One region of the Pseudoalteromonas sp. AS71 genome, then DNA from elsewhere that is predicted to be linked to it. Evidence: predicted binding sites of a transcription regulator. Region 1 holds the regulator's gene; each other region holds the start of a gene.
The links. The regulator LexA, encoded in region 1, represses DNA repair genes until DNA is damaged. The targets are predictions, from matches to a motif close to TACTGTATNNNNATACAGTA.
Positions count from the first base shown of each region.

Region 2: the regulator LexA is predicted to act here: its motif matches at 2,877-2,896, upstream of umuD (translesion error-prone DNA polymerase V autoproteolytic subunit).
Region 3: the regulator LexA is predicted to act here: its motif matches at 8,098-8,117, upstream of WNY98_RS05815 (SulA-like leucine-rich domain-containing protein).

Region 1 is NZ_JBBMQZ010000021.1:7,900-17,992, reverse strand. Features, by position in the region: gene ctaD (cytochrome c oxidase subunit I) at 1-1,258, opposite strand, end outside; gene coxB (cytochrome c oxidase subunit II) at 1,258-2,400, opposite strand; gene lexA (transcriptional repressor LexA) at 2,883-3,500, opposite strand; gene WNY98_RS15585 (PaaI family thioesterase) at 3,668-4,108, shown strand; gene WNY98_RS15580 (hypothetical protein) at 4,109-4,489, opposite strand; gene WNY98_RS15575 (membrane protein) at 4,803-5,528, shown strand; gene WNY98_RS15570 (chaperone modulator CbpM) at 5,604-5,924, opposite strand; gene WNY98_RS15565 (DnaJ C-terminal domain-containing protein) at 5,924-6,892, opposite strand; gene WNY98_RS15560 (endonuclease) at 7,124-7,777, shown strand; gene WNY98_RS15555 (S41 family peptidase) at 7,877-9,496, shown strand; gene WNY98_RS15550 (hypothetical protein) at 9,496-9,867, shown strand; gene hmpA (NO-inducible flavohemoprotein) at 9,937-10,093, opposite strand, start outside.
Region 2 is NZ_JBBMQZ010000001.1:21,501-31,593, reverse strand. Features, by position in the region: gene WNY98_RS00185 (hypothetical protein) at 1-588, opposite strand, end outside; gene WNY98_RS00180 (AHH domain-containing protein) at 588-1,196, opposite strand; gene WNY98_RS00175 (endonuclease) at 1,298-2,032, opposite strand; gene WNY98_RS00170 (hypothetical protein) at 2,169-2,678, opposite strand; gene umuD (translesion error-prone DNA polymerase V autoproteolytic subunit) at 2,909-3,325, shown strand; gene WNY98_RS00160 (Y-family DNA polymerase) at 3,310-4,569, shown strand; gene WNY98_RS00155 (hypothetical protein) at 4,764-5,036, opposite strand; gene WNY98_RS00150 (GTPase) at 5,263-6,507, opposite strand; gene WNY98_RS00145 (sigma 54-interacting transcriptional regulator) at 7,114-8,769, shown strand; gene WNY98_RS00140 (HEPN domain-containing protein) at 9,229-9,723, shown strand.
Region 3 is NZ_JBBMQZ010000006.1:1,377-11,469, reverse strand. Features, by position in the region: gene WNY98_RS05855 (fumarate hydratase) at 1-183, opposite strand, end outside; gene pabB (aminodeoxychorismate synthase component I) at 339-1,697, shown strand; gene WNY98_RS05845 (CoA pyrophosphatase) at 1,704-2,279, shown strand; gene WNY98_RS05840 (L-serine ammonia-lyase) at 2,381-3,757, shown strand; gene cysB (HTH-type transcriptional regulator CysB) at 3,834-4,811, opposite strand; gene WNY98_RS05830 (hypothetical protein) at 5,136-5,894, shown strand; gene WNY98_RS05825 (NCS2 family permease) at 5,967-7,259, opposite strand; gene WNY98_RS05820 (SEL1-like repeat protein) at 7,378-7,842, shown strand; gene WNY98_RS05815 (SulA-like leucine-rich domain-containing protein) at 8,140-8,583, shown strand; gene WNY98_RS05810 (YchJ family protein) at 8,613-9,092, shown strand; gene WNY98_RS05805 (diguanylate cyclase) at 9,163-10,080, opposite strand.

The sequences.
Region 1 (10,093 bases):
TGCCCGTCCACTTGGGCAACCAGTAATAAGCCCCTGCCATTATCGAAAATACGGCCCCTGTTACTAATACATAATGAAAGTGCGCCACTACAAAATAAGTATCGTGATATTGAAAGTCAGCAGGTGTAATTGCCAGCATCAATCCCGAAAAACCACCTAAGGTAAACAGCACAATAAACGCAATACTAAAAAGCATTGGCACTTCAAAAGTTATTGAGCCTTTCCACATTGTGGCAACCCAATTAAATACTTTTACGCCTGTAGGTACCGATATAAGCATGGTCGCGTACATAAAAAACAACTCGCCAGCGACCGGCATCCCAGTGGTAAACATATGATGAGCCCATACAATAAAGCTCAATAGTGCTATGGAGGATGTGGCATATACCATTGAGGCATAGCCAAAAAGTTTTTTACGAGAAAAGGTAGGTACTATTGTAGATATAATGCCAAAGGCAGGAAGAATCATTATGTATACTTCGGGGTGACCAAAAAACCAAAAAATGTGTTGGAACATCACCGGATCGCCACCGCCTGCGGCATCAAAAAAGCTGGTCGCAAAGTACTTATCGGTAAGTACCATAGTGACAGCCCCTGCAAGCACAGGCATTACCGCTATTAATAAAAAAGCAGTAATTAACCACGTCCATACAAATAAGGGCAACTTCATCCATGTCATGCCGGGGGCACGTAAGTTCACTATGGTTACAATCACATTGATTGCGCCCATTATTGAGCTAATTCCCATAATATGTACGGCAAATACAAACAATGCAGTATTATCATTACTGTATGTTGTGGACAGTGGTGCATAAAAAGTCCAACCAAATGCAGGACCCCCACCAGGCATAAATAACGATGCCAATAGGATTAAAAATGCAAACGGTAAAATCCAAAAGCTCCAGTTATTCATTCTTGGCAATGCCATATCTGGCGCGCCAATCATTAGCGGTATCATCCAATTAGCAAGGCCTGTAAAGGCCGGCATAACCGCACCAAACACCATAATTAAACCATGCACTGTGGTCATTTGATTAAAAAAGTGAGGGTCGACCAACTGTAAACCAGGTTGAAATAATTCAGCTCTGATCACCATGGCCATTCCACCACCAATTAAGAACATGGTCAGCGAAAAAATTAAATATAAACTACCTATATCTTTATGATTAGTTGTGTAAAGCCAGCGTTTAAAACCTTTAGCTGGGTGATGAGCATGATGAGCTTCATTGGCGTTAGGTTGTTCTACTATGCTACTCATTAGTTCGCCTCCACTTTGGCATCAAGTGCTGCCTGTATTTGACTCGGTTGAATAACATCACCCGTATCATTACCCCACGCATTACGTTTATAAGTAATAACCGCTGCTAATTGCTTTATAGATAACTGCTTGGCAAATGCTTGCATTGCCGTACCAGGTCGTCCATGGATAACTACATCAATGTGATCTTTTATATCGCCAAGCACTATCGGGCTGCCTTTAAGTGCAGGAAATACACCCGGTAATCCCATGCCAGTAGGCTGATGACATGCAGCGCAATTGGCCATATATACTTGTTCGCCTAAAGTCATTAATTCTTCTTTTGGGAGGGTTTTATCAAGTAATGCGGCATCTGCTAATGCTGCTTTTTGTTTAGCCTGCTTTGCATCTGCAAGCCATGTTTTAAAATCAGCCTCAGATTTAGCAACCACCACAACGGGCATAAAGCCATGATCTTTACCACACAACTCAGCACATTGGCCTCGGTAAGTACCTTCTTCGTTTATGTTCGTCCATGTTTCATTTATAAAGCCGGGGTTCGCATCTTTTTTAACTGCAAAATCAGGTACCCACCAAGAGTGAATAACATCGTCAGAAGTCATTAAAAATCGTACTTTTTGATTTATTGGCAGTACAAGAGGCTTATCAACCTCAAGTAAGTAGTTAGGATTTTTATCTGCAAGATTCGCGATTTCATCTTGCGGGGTAGATAAAATAGAGTAGAACTCTACATCTTCACCCATATATTCATAATGCCATTTCCATTGTGAGCCTGTAATTTTAATAGTGAGATCAGCTTTGCTGGCATCTTCCATTGCAATTAGGGTTTTAGTGGCTGGTACTGCCATAGCAATTAAAATAACAAACGGAATTGCAGTCCAAAGTATTTCTACTTTAGTGCTTTCGTGAAATTGGGCAGGTACAGCCCCTTTAGATTTACGGTGATGAATAAGTGCCCAGAACATAATTGCGAACACTATCACCCCAATCACACAACATATTATAAATATGGTCATGTGCAGCTGATATACATTATTGCTTATATCGGTTACGCCTTTGCGCATATTGTATTGGCTGTTAGCCAAAACTGGGTGCGAAAAAACACATAATATAAGCCACAAGGTAGAGGTCAGTTTACCCATGTGGTGGCTCCTTTGATGCTATTGCGAATGCAAAGCGAAGAGGCATACGGCTTAAACGCCAATTCGTTATTTTTATTTTTTTAGCCAATCTCATTTAATATTGATTGGTTTTGCTGCGCCAACAACATGTTTGTGTATATTGTGTGTTCTCAAAACTAAAAAGCTGTGAGTTATTATTAGCTCAGCACATTAACAATTAGCTAAAAAATGAACAACAAGCAAGTTTTAGTAGAAAAAACAATCAGGTTGTAATTGGGTAATTAACAAAAAATCAGCAACTAGCTAGGCAACAGGAAGTTCAAAAGATGAGAAAAACAAAGGGGTTTAACGCATTTGGAGGGGAAATTATAAGTGCAAAAAAGTTTACAGGTTGAATAGTCAGTGGGCTGTTTACGCCCTATTTTAGTACAAATTTTAAAACAAAAATGCGTACTAATTAGTACGCATTTATAAAACTGCTTGTTTAAAAGCTATTTTTAAAGTCACATCCAATCAGCGTTTCTTATAACGCCAACGGCTAAGCCTTCAATATTAAAAGACTCATTCTCAAGATCTACTTCAATAGATTCAAAATCGTCGTTTTCAGCATGAAGTAATACTTTACGACCTGCTTTCTCAAGACGTTTTACAGTTACGTCTTCGTCTAAGCGCGCAACAACAACTTGTCCGTTTTCAGCAGTTTGAGTACGATGTACAGCAAGTAAATCACCATCCATAATACCAATATCTTTCATGCTCATACCGTTAACGCGTAGTAAAAAATCTGCAGCCGGTTTAAACATTAATGGATCGATTTTGCAGTGACTTTCAACGTGCTCTTGCGCCAAAATAGGTGAACCAGCAGCAACACGCCCTATAAGCGGTAAACCTAATTGTTCTGGCTCTTCTTCTTCAATTAACTGAATACCACGGCTTGCACCTGGCTTCATCTTAATTGCGCCTTTTTTAGCAAGTGCTTTTAAATGTTCTTCAGCAGCATTGGCACTTTTAAAACCTAATGTTTGCGCTATTTCAGCACGTGTAGGAGGCATACCAGTGTCTTTAATAAAAACTTTAATTAGTTCGAGTATTTGAGCTTGGCGGTTCGTTAATGGTCGCATACAACTGGTTTTCCATACAGTACATTTAACTGTGAGTATATACAGTTAAATAAAAATCGCAAATTTAAATTAAGCCTTAAAATAGCCAAAGTAATTTCACTTGTGTACATTTTAGGGATATAACTAAAGCTAAGTTTATAAATGATAAAAAAAGCAAAGGAGTCATTATGAGTATTTGGTATCAACCTATTACTTTAGAGTTTTGCAAACAGCTAGATGAAGGTATAAATGGTCAAGGTACGCTGATGAAAACTATGGGGATAGAAATCACAGAGATTGGCGATGATTACTTGGTTGCCACAATGCCGGCAATTCCTGAGCATCATAACCCAATGGGGATGGTTCACGGCGGTGCTAACGTTGTACTTGCCGAAACAGTTGCCAGCTATGCAGCTAACTTTGTTGTCGATTTTACAAAATTTTACTGCGTGGGACAGGAAATTAGCGCAAGTCATTTAAAAGCGTCTCGTAACGGCACTTTAACAGCCACGGCAAGAGCATTTCATATCGGTAAACGTAGTTCAGTATGGGAAATAAAAATTACAAATAGCCGCAATGAGCTGTGCTGCGTATCTAAAATGACCGCAGCAGTCGTAGAGCGAAGATAGTTACTTTTCGATTGGGTAAATTGTAATTTCCATACCCGCACCAATCGCAGATATACGTAGTAATGTATCTGCATCTAAGGCTTGATTAAAGCACTTAGGAGAAGTGCCTGATTCAAAACCAATATCAAAAGTTCTACGTGAACAGCTTAACCATTGCTTTAGCGCGTTACGCGAACACGACTCAATAAGCTCACATATATGGTTTATTGCTTTGTCAGGCGTGTTTACTACACCTGTTGCTTCAATACGCGCTAATTGACGGTATTCGTCTTTGTCATAATGTAAAATCGTAGCGACTTTTTTTAAGTCCGCCACTAGCAAACTAATATCTTGCTTTGATTCAAGCTCAAGATCTACATTTAAAAATTGAATTTCCGACATCGTTTCGTATTTATCCTCTAATAATTTCATTGCAAACTTTAACGCAGTTTTACCGTTATACCAAATCAACTATGCTCTATTAACCACTTTATATGGATATTTCGCAGCTTTTAAGTATTTATTAGCATTTAAAGCTAGCTAGATATCAAACATTCAGCTCAATTATACAAATAAATCATATTAGCAATTTAAGTGTAATCTTTTTTATTCTTAAATGATTACAGTAAGCTATAGTTTAAACTGCGACAAAATGTCGCAGTAACTTATCTCATTAATGTAATAAACTAGCCTCTAAAAATAATAAGACTAAAACATGAATAAAAAAATATTTAAACATGCTCGCAAGTTACATAAATGGTTAGGTTATTTATTAGCATTACAAATTTTAGCTTGGCTATTAGGTGGTTTAGTAATGAGCGCTATCCCTCTTGATAAAGTTCATGGGAAGCATCTTGCAACACGCACTCTTAATAACCCATTTACGCAAGCTGATTATGTTGCCTCCCTTGACGATATTGCATCTCAGGTGGCTAATCCAACACAAATAATTTTTGAGAACTTCTTAACCACACCTATAATTACAGTTATAAATAAAGATGAACAGCAAAGCTTTAACGGTATAACAGGCCGGCCTTTTGAGCCGCCAACTAAAATACAAATTACCGCAAATGCTAAAGCACACTTACTTATTGATGCTCAAGTAACAAGCGCTGTACTGCTAAAGCAAGGTATGCGAGAAGTTGGATATAAAACCAATGTTTGGCAGGTACAATTTGACGACACATTTAACACAACACTGTACTTGTCAGAAAATAACGGCAGAGTTGTCACCGTTCGCAGCACACTCTGGCGAATTTTCGACTTTTTTTGGATGTTACATATTATGGATTACGATGAGCGAGAGGATTTTAATAATCCGCTGCTTATTAGTTTTGCAGCAACCAGCGTACTTTTTTGTTTAAGTGGAATATTACTACTTATACAAAATATACGACTAAAACGATTTATCCGAATTAAAAGTAAGAATAAATCAAAGTAGTCATATTGGTTTTTGAGAACTAGCGCACTCTCACCATAGAGTAAGTAAGCCCTAGGAAGTACCCAAGGGCAGATTTTATTCCAAGTGTTTAAATCGACTCAAATGTCGCTTTAACATTTCGTTTTCGAAAATCAACTCATCACGCTCATCCAGTAATTGTAAAACTAAGGCTATTGCCGACCAATCTAACGAAAAGTCATGTTGAATACGGGCCGCTTTTTTAACTAAAGTCACTGCAGATACCGTAAATTGCCACTGCGTAACATGATCCCCCTCAATTGGAACCGCAATATTATGCTCAACTAGCTCATATAAAATTGCTTCGCTAATATCACTGCTCAAACATAGCTCTTTGCTAGTAAGTAAATCGTCTTTTTGTGTCACGATAATTTGCATTATGGTTTGCTCCAGTTATTACGGGGATCAAAGTGAGCTTTTTCGGCTAATTCTTCCCACAGTTTTTTACTGGCATCATCAATAGATGTTGGATTAACAATTTTAAGCACAGCAAATAAATCACCTTTGGCTTTTTTACTCATTAATCCCTTACCTTTAATACGCAAGCGTTGACCAGACTGACTATTAGATGGAATAGTTAATTGGATTTTGCCTGCCAACGTAGGTAAATTTATTTTTGTACCAAGAGCCGCTTCCCATGGTGCAAGAGGGACGACTATATTTAGGTTATGGCCTTCAACATCAAATAATGGGTGAGGCACTAAACTAATTTGTAAATACAAATCACCATTTTGCCCATTCGCTGACCCTAATCCGCCTTGCCCTTTTAGTCGAATTCTCTCACCATTTACTGAACCTGCAGGAATTTTCACTTTAAGTGATTTTTTAATTTCAGAGACACGCCCACTGCTATCTCGCTGCGGTAACATAAACTCAACAGGCTTAACGGTATCAACTAAAGTCTCTTCAAGAAAAATTGGGAATTCTATTTCCACATCTTGTCCTTTTTGCGCGCGAGCGGCGTTACTTCTGCTCTGCCCGGAACGATCGAACCCACCAGCTCCGCCAAACATTGAATTAATAAAATCAGAAAACTCTTGGTCGGTTTGAGGATCGCTCTGCTGGTAATTACTTTGCGAAGAGGCATTGTTACCACCATAATTACCTTGTTGTTGACGAGTACGATTTTGCTGGTGACGACGTAACTCGTCGTATTTTACACGTTCTTCTTTGTTATGAATGACTTCGTAAGCTTCTGCTATTTCTTTAAACTTATCTTCTGCTTGAGGCTCTTTGCTTACATCTGGGTGATATTTTCTGGCTAACTTTTTATAAGCTACTTTAACCGCTTTATCGTCTGCATCAGGCGATATTCCAAGCACTGCATAATAATCAACAAATTTCATTTGCAATCCAAATCCCCATATTGAGTAAGCTTTAAGCATACTCCTTAACGGGTAATCTTGTGTGGTTAAAATACGATAAATAGTAAGAAATAAATGAATAGTGAAAATAACTTTAAGTAAAAAATTAATCAGACACCTTTTAGTAATATAAGTACAGGCCTTAAGTTAACTTTATCTTTTATCTTCAAGGCTTTAAACTGCCTGTTCCTGTAGTTCACATTTGTGATGGATATGACTCGATTTATTCTGGCCTTACTGGCTTGTTGTGTGTGCGTTTCGGTATCTGCCGAACAATTTACCCGTTTTTCAACGGCTAAAAGACATTTAATTAAAACCCTACCAGACAACGCTAAAAGTATTTACTGCGGTTGTGATATTAAAAAAGAAGGCAAAAAACTCATTCCTGATCCTTCTAACTGTGGTTACATTCCTCGAAATACACTTACCCGCTCAGGTAAAGTAAATGTGCGAGCACTACGCATTGAGTGGGAACACATTGTTCCGGCGTGGGAATTTGGTCACCAGCTACAGTGTTGGCAAGATGGCGGGCGTAAAAACTGCCGTAAAGTAAGTGCTAAATTTAGAAAAATGGAAGCTGATATAAATAACTTAGCGCCAGCTATTGGCGAAATTAATGCCGATCGCTCTAATTATCGTTTTGGTATGCTTAGCGAAAACGCCACACAGTATGGTCGCTGCGAAGTAAAAGTAAACTTTAAGCAACGTGTAGTTGAACCGCCTGTTTATGCACGTAAACGTATAGCCGACACTTACACTTACATGCAAAAAACATACGGTTTAAAAATCTCGGATAAACAGCAAAAGTTATTTAATGCATGGAAAAAGCAAGCATTCGCAGATACAAGTAGTGCGAGCAAGCTCTAAGCTTTAACACTCATTTACATAAATCAAAGCTATAAATGTTGAATAAATGAGCGAGTGTTGTAATATTTTAAACAACTTATTTACAGAAAGTCCTTAACTATGTTTGAAAATAATAAAACCTCGCTAGCCATTTTTGCAGCACTTTCGGGCTTTGCTTTAACGGGTTGTGGCGGCGGTAGCGGCATCGACTCTGCTCCTGTAATTACTACTCCTATCGTTACAACACCTGTTAGTAGCAGTCCAACATGGACAGCAGGGGTATTTGAGCCCTCTAATGATTTAAAAAACTTTTGCGAAACACCCCGCACAGGTAACGATCCCTTTAATAACAACGAGCCTTACCCAGATCAAGCAGGTTCTGCCCTTTACGAAAAACTCTGGCTTCGCTCTTGGAGCGACGAAACCTATCTTTGGTATGATGAGATTGCCGATAACGATCCTGAAAGCTTTGGCACAGTAGCCGATTATTTTGCCCAATTAAAAACAGAGCAGCTTACCGACTCAGGGGCAAAAAAAGATAACTTTCATTTTTCAGAACCTACTGAAGATTACTTTCAAGAAGCGCAATCGGGCGTTACTTCTGGTTACGGTATAAATTGGGCGTTTATTGGCGATACAGCCGACCGTATTTTACGCGTCGCTTATCTTGAAGATGATTCACCTGCAAGCCAAATAGGCTTTCAACGTGGTGATACCGTACTTTCAGTGGACGGTGTTAGCATTAATACCAATACAGAATCGGGGGTAGATACGCTTAACGAAGGTTTATTTAGCCCAACTAACGGCGACTCACATACTATTGTTGTACGCAGTAACGATGGCGCCGAAAAAACATTTAATATAACCGCTGGCAATATTGAACAAACACCGGTTCAAAATGTTAAAACGATTACAACCGCAAATGGTTCAAACGTGGGTTACATGCAATTTAATAGCCATATAAGCATTGCTCAAGAGGGCCTTATTGCTGCGGTAAATAAGTTTAAAACCGATGGTATTGATGAGCTTGTAATCGACTTTAGATATAACGGCGGCGGGTTATTAGCGCTATCAGCTCAATTGGCTTATATGGTTGCCGGTAATGCCAACGTTAACAACCGCTTTTATTATCAAACTCAACAAAACGATAAACAGCCCGTAGATTCGCCTTTTCCATTTATTGATGAAGAAATAGATTACTCTACTTTTTTTAGCACAGGTGAAAACCTACCTGATTTAAACCTATCAAAGGTTTATGTATTAAGCACATCAGGCACCTGTTCGGCATCAGAAGCTTTTATTAATGGTTTAAAGGGTATAGACGCAGAAGTTATTTTAATTGGCGATACAACCTGCGGTAAGCCCTATGGCTTTACCCCAACTCATAACTGCGCAACAACCTATTACACTATTCAATTTAGTGGGGTAAATAGCAAAGGATTTGGCGAATACGCTGCGGGTTTTACACCAACCCCTACGCCACAATTTGATGCTGATGTTCAAGGTTGTGAAATTGAGGACGACTTCGATCATCAGTTAGGCGACAGTGACGAGGCCGTTTTAGCCACCGCATTATTTCATGTTGAAAATGGCAGTTGCCCAGTTAGAACGGCTGCTGCAAAAGCAGAGCCAGCTAGTTTTTCAGGCTCTCGTGAATCCCTCATTCCTTTAAATATGCCTGAGCAATTTACCCAGCGTAATATGGACTTAACTTGGCCAACGCTGAGTGAGGAAAGATAGTGGCTAAATTATTACTCCCATTAGCCATCTTGCTCACTTTAGGTGGATGCCAAAGTGTAAATAGTGAGCCCGCTAAACCCGCTATATTAACGAGCGTTAATCCCAGCGTTATTACAACACTACAACAGGCAATTCAAAAAATTAAGGGAGGCGCATTAGTAACACTTGCCGATTCGGTATTTACTAAACGTAGCGAACTGCTAATTGATCATGCAATGAGTAAAGGGTCTAATGGCAGAGTAATTATGGGCGCGCATAATATAAAATCTGAGAAGTTTATTTTGCAACTACGTAATAACCAATGCGAGCTTTACTATCCTAAAAAAGAGCTTACTACAGTACTTGAAGGTGTTACCTGTAAAGAATTATAAGGCACTTTAAAGTTTATAAAAAAGGCTCGCAGCATATCGCTGCACGCCTTTTTCTATTTTAAAGCGTTATTACAAGTCTTGGTGCGGACCAAACACTTCATAATGAATCTGCTCGTTTTTAACACCTAGCTCAAGTAACTGGTTTTTTATAAATGCCATAAAACCGGCAGGACCACATAAGTAAAAGTCGCCATTACTCAATGGTAGCTGTGCTTGTACTGCATTT
Region 2 (10,093 bases), on a different contig from region 1:
TACTGTTTCTATTTCATGGAAGTACAACCCTTTTATCCCATGTTCTTGAACGATGCTATATAAGCTATTTGTAGCGTCTGTAGTAAAGTATCGAAGCCCAGCTTCTCGTACCCTAAATAATTCAGGATTTTCAATCGCACTCTTCTCAAATACCATCCTTTTGAACTTTCTAATTCTACTCGGTTTACCATTTTTGATATTTCGAATGGAATACTCTTCACTAAGGGCTTTGTCAAAGCCTACAACATTAAATGCAAACCACTTCTCACCTTCTAAATTGCACTCCAGCAACTCAACGTTTTTACTAAAACCATTTAAAAATAAAGATGAATACTTAGGAGATACTACAATTGTTGAGGCGCCCAAACCGGCTATATCAGGTTTTTTTAAGTTTTGGTGAGCAGAACTAGGCTCTATCAACCAATCAACGCCCAACTCTCTCCAATTGTCTTTCATGCTTACACCATCGAACATTAACAACTGGCCCTCGGTCAATTGAATAGTTTGTTCGAACCCCGTTTCATTAAGTAAGAGAAACTCATCAGGCTCGACACTCACACTGTATACTTTATTAAATTTGTCTGTCATTAAGCATTACCTTGTGTCAATAATGTAGTAATTGGAAATGTGCCATCCGCAAGTTCTTCACCTATCTCTTTCAACGTTTCTATAATACCTTGTCGACCTAGGCCCTCTGCTATCGTTTCATTAAGTAAGAACTCAATATTAAAGTAATATTTGCCTGTATGAATTTTCGAATGAGGATAAGCATCTGGAAGGATATCCATTGGAACATGCTTTTGAAACCGAGGTAAGTAGACACCATTTGCTTCATGGTCAATATCAATACCGAACGCTGCTAATCTAAGCCTTGAACGGGCAGCACGCATATCATTCCAAGACACTATATGATGAGCTGCTGTATTCTTTGGTTTATTTCCGCGCCCAGCCTTCGCCATATTTGCGGCTAGCTTTTGAGCATGCTTTTTCATGTGCTCCCAACGTACATGGCGTGAATAGATTAAGTCATCAGCTGAGATAAAGCCCCGTTTATACTTAACCGAGTCTATAATCTCTCCACGATAATGTATGGAAAACGCATGGGCTTGGGCTTTAGCTAAACCACGGTCGCCCGTTACGAGAAATAAATCGTTTTCAATATCTTGAATAGTTACTTCATGTATTTCTTGACGCATAAAAACTCCTTTTAAATGTTGTTTCTAATATAGATATTTATACAGATATGTACAAGCTTGAAAGCTTTATTTGAATATGCAGCCACTTCAAGACAATATAGTTAGAGACCCATACTCTCACAGCGGCTTTTAACTACATCATTTTGGTTCTTTTGTAGCTTTGAAATCTTCTCAGCTCTGGTGCACTCCCAAGCATCAACAGGATACATTTTATCCCAAGCATTCATTAGCTGGCGTTGTGCTTTACTCATGTTGTATCGTTTATAGGTGTTTTCCATATACAAATAAGTACGTGCAATTTGCCCTCTAGCTATTTCAGGTGGCTCAGCTTTTCTCTCGTCAATTTTCATCGCACAACGTCCAAAATCGCTTTGAGCCGCTGGAAGCATGGTAAAGTTGTGGTTACTTCTGAGAGCATTAACAGCGCCAATAGCCGGATAAAGGTTAAACATATCAGCTTGCATAAAACGATATTCTGTATTTACCTTTTCCGCACATCGTCGACCTTTAAATGACTTACCCTTACTGTTAACACACTGCTTATGCCCATCTCGCCATTCGCTAAAAGTACGACCAAAGTTTTCTGCTGGAACAACGTGTTCCCATTCAATTTTTTTAGCTCGTTTGACGTACTTTGTTGTAGAAAAGCCCTCCGGCACGGTTACTTTTTTACTAGCGTCAAATGTCGCACCACAATAAAGTGTAATGCGGTGATTGTTATAAACCTGCTTTTCTAGAAGTCGTTTAGCTTTGCTAAATGAGTCGATTTCTTGATTTGCTGAAGAGGCAGCAGAGAAAATAAGTGCTGCTAACAGTGTAATTGTGGATGCTTTCATTATGATTCTTGATACCTATTTCGGTTTAAATATGCCACATACTATAACTGAGTTAATAAGCTAATTCTCATTTGTGGTGACTAACAATTTTAATTGTAGAACTAAGATATTGTGCTTATAAAGTTTAATCGGAAAGTTACTTCCCAGTCCATGTATTGTCATTTTGATATTGACCAGAGCAAGCGCTGTTATATGCAAATTGGCCCGTAGACTTATCTCGACAGCGCCAGACTAAGTTGTAGTTACCATCATAAAATTGGTCCCATGCATAACCAGAAGAATAGTTATTTGACCCGCCAGCTCCTGCCGCAGCAACAGCTAAAACGACGACACCTACCGCAACGACAGCAGCAACAACGCCTTGAGCGATTTCTTTTCTGTCTTGTGCAGCTAATATCTCACATTTGTATTGAGTGAGTGCTCTATATTTAACTTCTCTGTTAAGCGCGTAGATATAGTTCGCTTCATCAGTATTTTCGGCGGTGTAACTTTTAGCGAGGATATCTTTATCATTAAGGTAGTTTCGACACACTTGAGCATCTGTTAATTCAGAGTCACCTGCAATGATGGCGTGTCTAGAGGCTGAACAGCCAGTAATAACACTAAGTATTAGAAAGGATGCAATAGTGTTTTTAACTAAAGTCATTAGTAAATTATTCCATAATTAAAATAAGCTTTGAGTAAGCTCATAATTCCTTTGTGAAATTTTAACAAACCGAAGGTCATTTTACTAATTGTTATTAAAGGGGTTTTTAATCTTTAAGTCTAAAACATGCTTATACCAGCTCTAATTAAACTATCGTCTTCACAAAAAGAACCTTGGCATAATTTGAACCTTAAATTACACTGTATATATAAACAGTGCTTGAGGTGTGTATGTTCGTTATTCCAATTTTTATAGAAGCAGGCATTACCGGCTTTGAATCCCCTGCAGCAGAATATGTAGAGCTCGGTATTTCAATCGATGAACTAATCATTAAACACCCGAATGCTACTTTCATTGGTATAGCTTCTGGGCAATCCATGCAAGAAGTAGGAATATTCGATGGTGACTTATTAGTCATTGATAGAGCTGAGGATGTAAGTACCGGCGATATTATTGTTGCTAGTTATAACGGTTCGTTTGTTTGTAAAATCATAGATAAATCGAAACGCTTACTTATCTCTGCCTCTAAAGATTATAAGTCTGTTTATATTTCTAATGATGATGACTTTAAGCTCGAAGGCGTCGTTACTGCGAGCATCCGCCTACACAGAAATAAAGCTGAAGTGAATCGATGTTTGCCCTCGTAGATGCTGTGGCATTTTATGCCAGTGCGGAGAAGGTATTTGACCCATCCATTCGCTTTAAACCCGTTGTTGTTCTGACAAATAACGATGGGTGTATTTGTGCCATATGCCCTATTGCTAGAAAGCTTAATATCCCGAAATTTGAACCTTACTTCAAAATTAGACCTTATTTAGAGCAGCATAATGTCGTCGTGCGCTCTTCAAATTATGAACTCTACGCTGATTTAAGTGAGAGAATGATGACGGTCATTAATCGTTTTTGTGATGACCATTATGTTTATAGTATTGATGAGTCATTTTTACGTTTTACTGGTTTTTCTAAAATCATTGATGACTGGGCTGACTACGGACAGACAATACGACGAGCTGTATGGCGTGAGACAGGATTGCCTGTTGGTGTAGGCTTTGGCATTACGCCTACGTTAGCTAAAGCAGCCAACCATGCGGCAAAAAAACTCTCTGGTTATAACGGGGTTGCTGTTATTCACGATGATATCTCACGCCAGGAAGTCCTGATGCGTATGGATGTTACTGATGTTTGGGGTATTGGCTCTCGACTCGGTAGAAAACTTAAGGTAATGGGGATTAAAAGTGCATGGGATTTAGCGAATCAAAACCCAAAAGAAATGCGTCGTATGTTTAGCGTTGTTGTTGAGAGGACCGTAAGTGAACTCAATGGCATCGCCTGTTTAAGTTGGGACGAAGTAAAACAAAATAAAAAAGAAATCTACTCAACGAGAAGTTTCGGGGAAAGAGTAAGTGATTTAAATACATTAAAATCAGCCCTCATAACACACGCAGCAATTGTAGGCCGTAAACTTAGGAAACAACAATCATTAGCCAAACGACTCGTTATATTCGCAGCCAGCTCGCCACACGAAGACGTTTATTATAAGAAATCTTTGCTCTATGATTTTCCTATACCTACTTCAGATACCAGTGTTATAGCCAATGCTGTATCAGATGTTATTAATGATATTTTTAAACCTAATATACGCTTTTATCGCTGCGGTATTGGCGCAATAGAATTAGAAAGTGAGTTATTTCAACAAGCGGATATGTTTTCTGTGAGTAAAGATAACCCAGAAGTAATGGCGTGCTTGGATGCTATAAATAAACGTTATGGGGTTGGCACTTTATCTTTAGGAAGTGAAAAGCTCACAAAATCATGGAGCATGAAACGAGCTTTTTTATCGCCCCATTACACGACTCGTTGGACAGATATACCCATAATTAAATGCGATTAATTGACTCCCCAGCTTTCAATAGTTCAATTTTCGTGCTTTTTTTAATCTTTTATTTTATCTTGAGAGATTAATTAGGTTTTAATTTGAGCCTGAATTTTAGAATTACCGTATTGAAGTGCGTAGGAAATTTATAATAAAATTTTAAATGAGCTTCGTATACTTGATGTAAACAGAAGCTCAAACCATATTTGATATTATTTTACCAAGCTCCATTCACGTTTGCCGCACTTTGGACAATCGTACCTCTCAGATACCCATTTTGTTATCTGATCAGAAAATGCTAGCATCGCAACGCCCCCAGCCACTATTGCTATACAGATAGCAAGAGCAAAACCAGTACCAGCAAAAAGGTAAGCAATCCAAGCGTAACCTCCGAATCCAACCATACCTCCACCTAAAATTTTTAAGAAAAACTCTTTATTTGCTTCTTCTTCGAAATTACAACGTTTACATTTAATTTTTGGCATTTTTCAAACCTTTATATTTATAGAATTAAACTTGTTATTAGAAATGTATTTTTTAAAAAATAAATATGATCACAAAAACTCGCCAGCCTAAACTAATTAGGATGTTATTCTCTAAATTAGTTATCCAATTCAAGCCGACTACAGTAGTAAGCTAAATGTTGCCACGGAATAAAGTACGCTCATCAAACGAGTCTATGTATAGTCAAATTTATCTTAATAAAAATCTTTATAAATCGGTTGGTGGAGGGGTAAAGTTGCCACCGTCAACATCCTTTTCAGCATCTTCAATAGCTTTTTTAATCCAGTTATAAACTGATAAGCACCCAAATGTTTTATTTTGTAAACGAGTATCAGGGTCAAAAGAGGTATTTATCATTGGATGTCCTTCCAAACGCGATTTTGCTGCTTCTTCAAGTTCCAAGAAATCGGCTTGACTCCTAGCTAAATCTATCTTGTTTAAACATATTAAAATAGGCTTATTGAAAGTCTTAATTTTCTCCAAAATATCCATATCTACCTTAGATATGCCTCGATTAATATCAACAACCATAACAAAAACATCTGTGTGATGAAGAAGGTCATCAGTATACTTATTTACACGGCTTCTATAATCGTTAAATCCTGGATAATTTACTAGAACAGCATTACCTTTTTCATTTAGAGAGTAACTTAAAGCAGTTCCAGTAGATCCTGCTATGGGATTAATGTCAGTATCTAATCCGAAAACAGCTTTAACTAAAGAGTCTTTTCCTGAAGAGCCATCTCCTACTACACCTATAGTTATCTTATTAACTAAAATACTCCGTAAAAGAGCAATATGTATTACAGCTGGAACCGTTTTCCTATAAGCAGGCCCAGCAAGATCGATCGCTAACCAAAGGCCTGTAGCGATCCAACCTATAGGTCCTAGTAAGGTACCAACTGTTCTTGTAATCGCAGCATTAGTCGCGAAGCTTAGACCAGCTCCAAGCAAAGCTTTTGAAACCATATTAGCTACAATTACAGATATTTGATAAATATAAAAACCTCCATATTGGGACAGAAACCCTTGCAAAAAAGCTGTAGTAATAGGACCCGTAGGGATATTTCTCTCATTCAAACCAATTGATCGGAATATGGCTCTTTTTTCTTCATCAGTCATACGCGCAAGGGCGTCTTCAAACATTTTTAGAAGAATGATACTCTCATTTTTCTCTACTGAATTTCTTTCCAAAACATTAGCTTTTAGTTTCTTGCCAACATCAAATACCACTTCGCTATATTGAACCCCTTTACCTACACGAAAGAGAGTTGCAAAATCATTGCTTCCGAGCTTTCGAATAGTTCTAGCTATCGACTCTGACGTCTGACGCTCTTCACCTGCGCTATAATCTAAGACTCCTTCATCAAGCTTCAAATATTTCAGCAGTGGCTTTACATCATCTTTATTAACCAAGCTACGTTGTACTACATCTGTCAATGATAAATTCATTACATACTTCCTATTGAAATGGTTTACGCTTACTTAAGCTCTAAACGGTTTGTAAATAAACATAATTTTTACGTGAACGTAATATGAGAGTCACACAGGTTGTAAAAAGACTTCCAGTAAAGATGCACGCACTCAAAAAAGAATTAGAAATACTATTTGAAGAGTAGTTAGTTAAGGATCCCTTACTAGTAATTACCGTTTTACTAGTGCAAACCCAATCATCAGAGTAAGAATGAACGTTGATTACTATACCTCCTTCCTTTGCAAATTGACTCAGTCTATCGAACAAAACACTAGCTACCTCTTTAGATAACAAAAACTTACCTTTTACCCTTAGATGCAAAGCACCTACTAATTTCTCAATGTCATCAACATTATCTATATTGAAAGTCATAATTTTAATACCCTTAAATTCCACACAACCGCTGTGTTACTGGATATACAAAAGCTAAATTCATGCCAATTAAATAAAAAACAAAAAATAAATAAGCCATTGATTTAATTCAATAATAAAATATAAAATAAATGAAGAAAAAATGAAGAATTAATAAAAGTATAATATAATGCATTAGATAAACTCATTGAATGAAATTTATGGTAGGCAGCGTGAATGAAATTAAATATATATTTCTTGACGAAATATATAAAAATAAAATAAAACAGCTTAAAAACACCTGTTATATTTCATATGAAAGTGATACTGAAAAACTAGATAGATGCATAAATTGGAACTCTATTGAAATAGAAAGAAATCCTATGAAAGCATTAGTGGAAGCAGCAGATAAAATTCTATGGAGTATTGCCGTAAGTAAAGTTTTTGCTAGGGAGGAGACTGGTTATCTGGAACTTGATGGTAATGAAATTTATGCCGTAGCTATACAAGAAATTGCTCCCAGTGAGTTTCTAAATATAACTATCTCAAAGTCTATGGGAAACCGAGATACTCGTCTTTTAAATGATCTCATAAACGAAGCAAAAAAAATCTGCAATCTTAAAGTGGCATTCGTATTTCCAAGCAGTTGGTCTATTAGAGCAAAACCAAAAGTTAAAACATTCATAGATAAGCTTTCGAAAGACATCAATGAGCTACTTAATCATTTGCAACCGGACGGAAAACTGAAATGGGTATTTCTTTCTTTACCTGTAGAAGATGAAAGTACCAGCCCACTCTTTTCATTTATTGGGCAATTGCATAAAAACATGATATCAACATACGGTAAAAATAAAGGTAGCTGGAAAACCAAAAGTGGTACGATATTATTATCGGGTCCGACTGGATCTGGGAAATCATATGCCGCACGCTTGTTATCCTCTCATCAAATTAATCAACCGTTTGTAGAAATTAATCTTTCATCGATAAGTGAATCTTTGCTGGAGGCACGGATGAAAGGCTATGTTAAAGGTGCTTTCACAGATGCGAACAAAGAAGGACGTGCAGGCTGGTTTGAGGACGCAAACAATGGTGTATTATTCTTAGACGAATTCCAATCAGCACCCGTAACATTTCAGGCTCAATTACTTGATTTATTAAGCGCTGTTTCAGACAACATTCAGGTTGCTCGTATTGGCGATGATAGCAACCGAAAGTCCTTCAAGGTGAAAGTTGTGTTAGCTATTAACGAAAATATAAGCGCATTACTTCAACAAAACCGTCTACGCAAAGATATCCTTTACCGAATTCGTCATATAGAGTCATTTCCTTCTCTGAGTGAAAAACTTAAAGTAGATCATGAAAATAGATATTTAAGAAATCTTTTATCCACTTACCTATGGAAAAGTTTAGAAGCTGTTACCTTTGAAGAGATTCTAGAAGGAAAAATAGAAAAAATACTATCTTATTTTCCGACTCTTGAGAAAGATGCATTACTGGAACTACGTAGACATGAATGGGAAGGTAACTTTCGAGAGCTTGAAAGAGTTGCTTTTGACTTATTTGATGAACATAAAGAAAACCCTATGTCCATAATAACCTCAGAGAAGGTGAAGAATGTAATTAAATACTGGGAATCCCAAATTACAACTTCATCTTTAAACCCAAGTTTAATTACTAAAAATGATTCAGAAAAAGCAAAACTTAATGATATACAAAACGCATTAAGGTACTCGGATTTCATAATAAAAACAGCTTTAAATGGTGATTATCAATCATACTATCGCTCAAGACCACCACTTAAAAAATACTTAAATAAAAATAAGGACTTACTTGATCATGATATTTTGAACGATTCTCGAATGATTAAATTTATGAAAAACAATGTTTAATATTGATTATCTATCTGTTAATGGGAGACTAAACTTTTCAGTGAAAATTAAGTTTGACAGAGTAACTCAACATTCGCTCAAGTGGATTGCAGCGTTATGGCTAGTAAGTATTACGAAAAGTTAAAAACGGATAATGATGCGCTGAGCAAAGTATTTAATTTTATGCTCTAGGGCACTAGAAATTTACGAATATCAAGTACAGAATATTAGTTGGCTTAGATGAAAATTATCGCTAAATTAAGATTAACTGAAAACATACACACAGTAATGCAGATGTAACCTTGGAAAAAACATCTTTACTCAAAGAGGACCAACTCTGACATATGAAGAACTGATGTTCGAATGTAATAAACGATTATGCATAACAAGCTTACCCCACAAAATACTAACGGGCTAAGTTACAAACTTGTAACTAAAACATATCATTATGGTAAGATATTAGAATTTATTAGGAATATAATGCAAAAACATATTGGTAGGTTTAGTTATAATGCTAACGCTTCCTTATCGTATAAGCAATTGGCTGAATCAGATGAGAAGGTTGCAATACTGTTGTTTGAAGTTGGGTCTTATAGAGAATCTTGTTACCACATACTACAAGCAATGGAAAAATTAATTAGAGCAAAAATATTTACTTTAGTTGATGCGAATAATAAGTTTTTTAGGGACAAAAATAGAAGCCATTCGGTGGAGGATGCTGTTAGCTTTTTAATTGAAGTGGTTAGCTCGAATGAGACTATAAAATCTCAAGTTAATCAACAATTAAAGAAACATGTCTTAGGTATAACACGGTATAATTATCTGCATAATAATTTAAGATACCCAGTATTTTTTGAAAAACAAAATTCTTACTCTTTACTAGAAATAACAAAAGAAGATACAAGAGATTTACTTAACCGCCTCAATTTGCTTAAAGCCTTCATTCAAGACATTGATAGTATAGCTAACGTTTAGATACTAAATTATGCTTGAGTTTTTAGTATAAGATAAGTTATGAATGACTTAACTCTTCACAATCAACACGCTTTTCTTTTATGACTAGTATTATTTTAGTATGCAGAGGCATTAATAAAGCGAATGTGGACTTCCCTGCTTTCGCTAGGCAGTTCTTAATTCAGAGTATTAGCTTCCTCAAACTTAGCAGGTGAAACACCGCCTGTGTGTAAATAGCGCTTTTTTGGATTGTAAAAATCTCTATAAAATTAAATATCTCAGCTTTCGCATCTTCGTGACTCGAGTATACCTTACGCTTAATTATTCATTTTTTAATCGTAGTAAAAATGCTTTCAGCAACCGCATTATCATGACAGTTCCCAGCGCGGCT
Region 3 (10,093 bases), on a different contig from region 1:
GCCTTCAGCCGACATGCGTGAGTTAATTAAAATTTGTGCAATGGCGTCTTTAGCCGCTTTACTTTGTTCTTTGTTGTACGCTTTTTCGAGCGCTTGAACAAAATCAAGTGGGTGATAGAACGAAATATATTGCAATGCATCTTCAATGCTATCAATAAAGTCTTGCTGACAAATTGTACTCATAGTGGTTCCTTAAGTTACCGTTACGCGTTGTCGCGTAATCTAAATCAAACCGGTGACGGTGGTTTGCACTGTTTTTTGCAGCTTAGTGCTGCCAAAAAATTTGACTTATGATACCCTCCCAGCCCGTTTCGAGCCAGTTCTTAAAGGGGCAGTAAATGCTAAACAATAAAAAAAATTGTATTAAATTAGGCATAACACAAAACTGCATTGACGTTTTTGCCCATTTTTCACATTTGCCTTATGCAATTCTATTAGATTCTGCAAATAGTAATCATATAAACAGCCGTTTTGATATTATTGCCATTGAGCCGCAAAGTACCCTTGAAGTAAAAAATAATAAAAGCTTTTTAAATAATATAGAAAGTAGTGATAACTGCTTTGAAATTATGAATAATGAGCTTTCGCATCTTGATAAAACAAAAGCCGGTTACGATTTACCCTTTAACGGCGGCTGGCTTGGCTACTTTGGCTACGACCTAGGCCGTACAATTGAAAACATCCCTACTCGTGCTATCGAAGACATTAATCTTCCCCAAATGGCTATTGGCCTTTACTTAGATGCCCTTATTTACGACAAGCAGCAACAAAGCTGGTTTTATGTATCGCAGCCAAGTACCGATCGATTAGCGCTTTATCAGCAATATTTAAATACACACGTTAACTCCCAAGTTAATACGCAGTCCTTTGCCCTAAACAGCGACTGGCAATCAAATATGAGCGAAACGGAGTACGCTGCAAAATTTTCTCAAATTGAGGAGTATTTAAAAAGTGGCGATTGTTACCAAATTAATTTAGCGCAGCGCTTTAACGCTCAGTTTGAAGGCTCCCCTTGGGCTGCTTATATTAAACTGCGTGAAGCAAATAAAGCACCGTTTTCAAGCTTTATAAATCACCCTCAAGGAGCTATTTTATCAATTTCTCCTGAGCGCTTTATATCTGTAAATAATAACGTTGTAGAAACCAAACCTATTAAAGGCACGCTACCGCGAAAAGCAGATGCACTAGAGGATCAACGCCAAGCGCAAATACTCGCAGCATCAGCTAAAGATCGCGCTGAAAATGTCATGATTGTTGATTTACTACGTAACGACTTAGGCAAAGTAGCAAAACCTGGCAGCGTTCACGTCCCTTCCCTTTTTGCTATTGAAAGCTTTCCGGCAGTGCATCATTTAGTAAGCACGGTAACCTCAGAACTTGATGAAGGTAAAACAGCGGTCGATCAGCTAAAAGCGGCTTTTCCGGGTGGCTCAATAACCGGTGCACCCAAAATTAGAGCGATGGAAATAATTGAAGAATTAGAGCCGCATCGCCGCAGTATTTACTGTGGTTCAATTGGTTATTTAAGTGCCTGTGGCAATATGGATACGAGTATCACTATTCGCACCTTGGTGTGCCACAAAGCGCAAATTTACTGCTGGGCGGGTGGCGGAATAGTGGCTGATTCTAAAGTCGAATTGGAATATCAAGAAACTTACGATAAAGTAAATAAAATCCTCCCTTTATTAAAACAGTAGGTCGCTTTGAATAGTGAACACATTACGGCGCGGTTTCTGTTAAGCCCTACAGCTGCGCCAAATCAGTTAAAAGACACACGTAAAAAGCGCGCTAGCGCTGTTATGCTGCCAATTATTGATATAGATAACCATGCACATATTTTACTGTGTAAACGCCCTACTTATTTACACCATCACCCTGGAGAGATTTGTTTGCCCGGAGGCAAATTTGAAGTAAGCGACATTACCCTTCGCACCACAGCACTTCGCGAACTAAAAGAAGAGCTAAATATTGCCCAAAGCAACGTTAATGTATTAGGTCACTTACCTGAGTATTCAACCTTAACGGGTTTTAGTATTAGCCCCTATGTGGGTTTACTCAAAAAAGACACCACCTGGGAAAATGACTATAATGAAGTACAAGCGAGCTTTTTGCTCTCTGTCACTGAGTTAAATAACGAAGCTAACTGGCAACCCTTACCTTTTCAACGTTCTGGGAAAACGGTTATTTTGCAAGGTTTTAAAACGCCACATGGTTTACTTTGGGGTGCGACTGCAAGCATTATAAAAAACTTTACAAAACAACTCGCCTTACCAGTTTAAATCTTCGTTATTAGTAGTTACACAATCACAATTCCACGTTATCATGCTCGACCGTTCAAAGAGCAGCTTCGTGCTGATAAAACAAAGTAGAGACACACATTATGATCAGTGCATTTGATATGTTTAGCATTGGTATTGGCCCTTCGTCATCACACACCGTTGGCCCAATGCGCGCATCACGCTTATTTGTTAATGACCTACAAGAACAACAATTATTAGCAAATGTTACCGATATTAAAGTAGAGCTTTATGGCTCTTTGGGTCAAACAGGTGTTGGCCATGGCTCGGGTAAAGCCGTAATTCTTGGTTTAGCCGGTTATGACCCTGAAACAATTGATGCCGATTTAGTCGACGATATTTTAGCAACTATCGAAAAAGATCAGGTTATTTATTTAAACCAAACACACAAAGCTAAGTTTCCAAAACAAGGTGCTATTGTTTTTCATCGTCGCAAAACGCTGCCTAAGCATTCTAATGCAATGGAAATTATTGCCTCAAACAACGGCAAAAAAGTTTACAGCAAAGTATATTACTCTATTGGCGGTGGCTTTATTGTTACTGACGAAGAGTTTGAAAACGAAAAACAGGCGGCACTCGATATAAGAGAAGAAAACCCAGCCCCCTTTCCATTTGGTAGCGCAAAAGAGCTGCTAGAGATGTGTAAAGAGTCTGGGTTTAGTGTTTCAAGCTTGATGATGAAAAACGAAAAAACACTGCGCACAGAAGATGAAGTAAAAGACACACTGTTCCATATTTGGAAAGTAATGATGGCTTGTATTGACCGTGGTATGCGCACCGAAGGTATTTTACCTGGCGGCTTAAAAGTAAAACGCCGGGCACCTAGCTTATACTTAAAACTAAATATAGAAGTAAGTAACGACCCTCTTCGTGCAATGGATTGGGTTGATTTATTTGCCCTTGCAGTTAACGAAGAAAATGCTGCTGGTGGCCGTGTAGTTACCGCACCAACTAATGGTGCTGCGGGTATTTTACCAGCTGTGCTTATGTACTATCACACATTTGTAAAAGAAGTAGACCGCGATATAGCTACCCGTTATTTATTAACGGCTGCTGCTATTGGTATTTTATATAAAAAGAATGCCTCTATATCGGGTGCTGAAGTAGGTTGCCAAGGTGAAGTGGGCGTTGCGTGCTCTATGGCTGCAGGCGCATTAACAGAAATTGTTGGTGGCAATGTTGTGCAAGTAGAAAACGCAGCAGAAATTGGTATGGAACATAATTTAGGCCTCACGTGCGACCCTGTTGGAGGCTTAGTACAAGTACCGTGTATTGAACGTAATGCAATGGGCGCGATTAAAGCAATTAATGCCTCACGTTTAGCTATTCGTGGCAGTGGCGAGCAAAAGGTATCACTTGATAAAGTGATTAAAACCATGCTTGAAACCGGCAACGACATGAAAACCAAATACAAAGAAACCGCTCGCGGTGGATTAGCAGTTAATATTATCGAATGTTAATCAGCTCGCTATAAAGAGAAAAAGCTGTCTATTTTAAAATAGACAGCTTTTTTATTGTTCGTTCAATGCAATCACCTTATTTAACGGGTAACTCTATATCTGCAAATAACTTATCTACGTCATCTTGGTTACGTAGCAAACTTGCTCTCTCTACGCGCTCTTTAGTTAAGTGCGGTGCAAAACGTTCAATAAAATCATACATATAGGTACGTAAAAAGCTGCCCTTTCTAAAACCAATTTTGGTCGTGCTTGCTTCAAATAAGTGGCTTGCATCAATACACACTAAATCGGTATCGCTCACTTGATCTATCGCCATTGACGCAACAACACCTACTCCTAGCCCTAAACGTACATATGTTTTTATAACGTCAGCATCGGTTGCTGTAAACACAATGTGTGGTTCAAGTCCGTGTGCGCTAAATGCTTTGTCTAACTCTGAGCGCCCCGTAAAACCAAATACATATGTAATAAGTGGATACTGGGCAATATCAGCCACAGTTAAACTATTTGCCTTTTTAGCGAGAGGATGGTCTTTAGCAACAACAATACTGCGGTTCCAATGGTAGCAAGGCAGCATAACTAAATCTGAATACAAATGCAGTGCTTCTGTTGCAATAGCAAAGTCGGCATCACCGCGTGCTGCAGCATCCGATATTTGCTGTGGAGTACCTTGGTGCATATGAAGCGATACCGCAGGATATTTTTTCATAAACCCTTGAATAACGTTAGGCAAAGCATAACGGGCTTGGGTATGTGTTGTGGCAATATTTAACTTACCTTGATCAGGTAGCGTATGCTCATTAGCAACGGCTTTAATACCTTCTACTTTGGAGAGTATTTCACGAGAAATATTAATTATATCTTCGCCAGCACCGGTTACATGCGTTAAATGTTTACCACTGCGACCAAAAATTTGTACACCCAACTCATCTTCTAACATGCGTACTTGTTTAGAAATTCCTGGCTGCGAGGTAAATAAACTCTCAGCAGTCGCTGAAACATTTAATTTATGATTTTGTACTTCTACGATGTATCTGAGTTGTTGTAATTTCATGGCTGCAAATTTTAACGTTATTATTCATATTATTTATAAAGGCAATACCGCTTAAAACCAAGTGTTATTTGCGTAAAATATCACTTTAGGTCTTTAGGTGTGCAATTATCTGATTAGAGCTCAAGGCTAGCATAATAAATATGCTTCAGGTAGCGATGTTTATTCAGCTTTAGTTTATAAGCCCTTAGGATGACTACGGTTTATAAAGAGCTCAACCTATCAATTTTTTGGTGTATTTTTTAAGTTAATCGGCGCAAAGCTACCCTGTTAACGTATATTTAATGTAAGATTAAATAATTAGGTTATATATCCGAGAATTACACCATGATCGTTTCTATTATAATAGTGCTTATAGTTGCATTGATTGTGATTGCACTTTGGGTAAGTGCTGTACAACAACACAAAGAAAAACAAGAAGCGGAACGCCGCAAAGAGCTAACAAAACAAAAAGCTATAATAGAAGAAACAGAAGAAGCACTAATGAATAGTGCCAATATACCTCTTTCTGAAAATATAATCCGTGTATTGCAACGCCGTATTTACGAAGCATTAAACACGATGGTTACTAGTTCGCCAACATCCAAAGCACTCAAAAGCCGCTTAAGTGAAGCGAAAACGCACTTATCTAATCCCGTTCAAGATAATAGCAGTGAAGCTTTAACGCTACCGAGTAATGACAAGCAACTTGTAGGCTTAATTCAGGGCATTAAAAAATTACGCTCAATTTTACGCTCTGAACATAATAAAGGTCGTATTGATAGCCAAGTTTTTGTTTTAGAAGATAAACGTCTTGAAAAACTACAACTGCGTATTAATATCGAAAGCCAAATAAAACGTGGCTTATCTGCCCGCTCAGCGAGTATGGTTGGCTCAGCAAGACAGTATTTTGAAAAAGCACAGGCAACGCTCAATGCAGTTACATACACCGATGAATATGTAACAACAAAACGCCAAGAAGTTGAAGGTTACTTAGAAGCAATTAGTGTTGAACTAAGAGCTTCTAATGCAAGCGCACTTAAAAAGAAAACAGAAGAAGAGCAAGACGACTTAGATATATTGTTTGCTCCGAAAAAGAAATGGTAGTGTTTTTATAAAAGCATTAAAAAGCCTGCACAAATTAAATTTGTGCAGGCTTTTTTTATTTTTCGTTAGCCATTAAGACAAAAATGCAAACTTGAAAACAAACAAGGCTGTTAATATCCAAACACTAATACTGACTTGATCTTGCTTACCACACAATACTTTAACCGCGGTGTAAGATATAAAGCCAAGCGCAATACCGTGCGCAATCGAGAACGTTAATGGTGTCATTAGCAACACAACCGTTACGGGAATTGCATCGGTCATATCATCCCAATCTACAAACTTTAAGTTTTGCAGCATCAGCACAGCGACATATAAAATGGCGCCCGCCGTTGCATATGCCGGTACCATTTGTGCAAGCGGTGCAAAAAACATCATTAGTAAAAAGCAAATACCTACAACTACAGCCGTTAAGCCAGTACGTCCGCCAACAGATACACCAGCAACCGATTCTATGTACGATGTAGTCGTAGACGTGCCTAGCATCGCACCTGCAATTGTTGCTGAGCTGTCAGCACTTAGTGCGCGCCCTAAACGAGGCATGTTACCTTTTTCATCAGCTAAACCTGCTTTTTGAGTTACAGCAACTAACGTACCCGAAGTATCAAAAAGATCGACAAACAAGAAAGCAAAAATAACACTCATCATTGATATATCAAAAGCGGCTGCAAAATCTAGCTGCATAAAAGTAGGCATTATTGATGGTGGCATAGCCATAACGCCGTGATATTCAACAAGCCCAAAACTTAGAGCAATACCAGTCACTAATAAAATACTAATAAGCACGCCACTTTTAAAGTCGCGGTATAAAAGTGCTGCAATTACAAAAAAGCTTAATATAGCCAATAACGGTCCTGGAGAAGTAATATCGCCCAACTGCACTAATGTTGCCGGGCTTGAGACAATAATGCCTGCATTTTTAAGGGCAATTAATGCTAAAAAAGCACCTATACCCGTTGCGATTGCTCGCTTGAGCACCAGAGGTATGGCATTAATAATCCACTCTCTGACTTTAAATAAGCTTAAAAACAAAAATATACAACCCGACATAAATACAGCCCCTAACGCGGCTTGCCAGGTATAGCCCATCCCTAATACGACACCATAAGTAAAAAAGGCATTTAGCCCCATACCCGGCGCTAATGCTAATGGATAATTAGCCCATAAACCCATTATGAAACAGCCTATCGCAGCTGCTATACATGTCGCTACAAATGCAGCCCCTTGATCCATCCCTGCCTCTGCGAGCATAGCCGGGTTTACAAATACAATGTATACCATAGTTATAAAGGTAGTTAGGCCAGCAACGCATTCGCGTTTAACTGTTGAATTATTTTCGCTCAGTTTAAATAAGGCTTCGAACATAATAAACTTGTGATAGTAAAAAGTGGCGAGATTTTAACATAAAAATTATCTTTTACAGGACATTTTACCTTGCTATATACTAAACTGTTAAAGTAGTTAAAATAATAAATGAACCAATATGCTTAAAACAACACCTTGTGAGCAAGACTTAGAGCAACAGCTAGATAATATTTTAGGTTTTGTTACTCAACCCGAAAATACCTCTGTGCCCGTAGATAATAAAAAAGATGAACAAAGTACGTTAAATAAAGCCCTATATTATTTAAAAAATAATCAAGCTCCATTGGCTGCAAAATGGATGCGCCTTGCTGCAATGGCAGGAAACCATAGAGCACAGTTTTATTTAGGTTTATTTTTTGTGAAAGGTGAAGGCGTACCACAAAGTGTATTTCATGCTGTAGCTTGGTTAAGCCTAGCAAGTAGCCAAGGGTACGCACCTGCCACTGCAGCAGTTACAGATATACGCAAACATATCGAAACTAAGCGATTTAAAGATGCTCAATGTTACGCAGCAAGTTTGTACGAACAAATCCACCAACTTCAGTTTTCTCATATGATCCCTCGCACGAGTGAAAACACATAGGCTAACTATGGAAAAAGTACTGTATACAGTGTTTTAAAGTACTGTATATGGTTGTAGTAATAGTCTTATACAGTATAAAAACCAGTAATGAAGACACGACTAAAAAATTTATTTTTAGAATCCCCTTTCAAAAACAACTCCATAACAAGCTGATTAATAAAGAATTATAAATTAAAAAATAAAAACAATGATCAAAAGCTGAATAACTGTACAAATAAATAGCATAAAATGCTTGCACGAAAGCACTGTATAAACTACTGTATATGGATACTGTATAAAAACCCAGTGAGTGAAATTATGTTACAGCCTATTACCGTAAGAACAGTTAAAAGTTACCAACAAGATGAGCAAAGCGATTGCGTGAATTTGATTCAAATTGAAGATGAGATTTCAGCGACCTTTGAGCTTTTAAAAGTATTACATCAGTACAATAGTTCTAATGCTTGGACGTTACTAATTGCTCCAGACCATGTACCGAGTAAAGCTTTACTTGATTCATGCTCAATTGATACAAGTAAACTCTTAGTAATTAGGCAAAAACACCTAGTAAATTTAGAGTATGTATTAAATTCTGCATTACATAACGGAAATTTTGCAGCGGTAATTACCTGGACCGATATAGTTAATAACCAATTACTTACTAATCTATCGTTCGATTTGAGTAAAACGAATACAAAACTATACTGTTTTACTAAAAATGCTCAAACAACAGAGATACCACTCGCCCAACAAGCTTGTTAAACTAATGTTTTAGACTCTGTATTATTATTATGACCTCACTCAATACCACATTATGTTTTTGCAGCAGTGGGCACGATTATGCCAATTGCTGCGAGCCGCTTCACTTATCTGTTAAGCAAGCTGACACTCCCGAGCAGCTTATGCGCTCACGATTTAGTGCTTATGTTTTTAAAAATGCAAAATATGTTTATCAGACCTACGCTGAAGAAAAACAAGCTGAAAACCCTGTTAAAGAAATCAATGATTTTGCTAACAGTTGTCGATTTATAAATCTTGATGTAATTAGTTCAAGCTATGATGAAGACATTGGCAATGTAGAATTTAAAGCCCAATATTTTTATCAAAACTTATTTTGTGAACTTCACGAAAAGTCGCAGTTTATTAAAGAAGATTCCAAGTGGCGTTATTTAGATGGCACTATATACCCAGTTGAAGATATTAAAGTGGGCAGAAATGATGATTGCCCGTGCGGTAGCACTAAAAAGTATAAAAAATGTCATAGTGTGTAATAATTTTACTTGATCATTTATTACCTACAAAGTGTTTTTAAGCATCACGAGCTTTATTAACTAGCTCAGCTTAAAAGCACACTTTGTTGCGCCCTTGCATTTTTGACTCATACATTTTTTCGTCTGCGATCTGCAACGTATTTTTATTACTTTCGTAAGGTTGTAACGTTGAACCGCCAATACTAATGGTAACAAGCCCGTACTCTGAATATTTATGAAGGATTTTTAAGTCGATTATATTCTTTTTGATTTTATCGGCAACACAAATTGCACCTTCAGTGCTTGTATGAGGTAAAACAACTACAAACTCTTCGCCGCCATAACGCGCTACAAAATCTGTTGGCCTTTGTAAACTATTAGTAATAGTTTGTGCAACAATATTTAAAACTATATCACCTTGCACATGACCATAAAGATCGTTGTATTGCTTAAAGTAATCTATATCGATGAGTAAGAGCGCATAGTCGACTTTTTCTCGTAAAGCACTTCGCTCCATTTTACTAAAGTGTGCATCAAAATAACGCCGATTAAACACTTTAGTTAAATCATCTAAAAATACTTTTTGGTTCAATAAGTCGTGCTGTAATTTCAATGTTATATGTGCACGAACTCGCCTAAATAATGTTTCTGTATTAATTGGCTTTTTAATAAAATCAACAGCTCCAGCTTCCCAGCACTCCCTTTCTTCGTTTTCAAAGGATGTAACAAAAATGACGGGGATATCTTGTGTTTCAGTATTATTTTTTAATTTTAAGCACGTTTCAATACCGCTCATTCCACCCATATTAATATCAAGTAGAATTATATCGGGTACATCTGCATTACAAATTTCAATTGCCTCCTCACCACTTCCAGCTGTTGCTACATTAAAATGCTCAGACAAGATTTTTTTTAATACAATTAAGCTTAATAACTGATCATCAACTACAAGCACTTTAGATTTCTTCAAGCTTAATATTAATTGATGGTCAGAGTAATTTATCGGCATGATACAACTATTT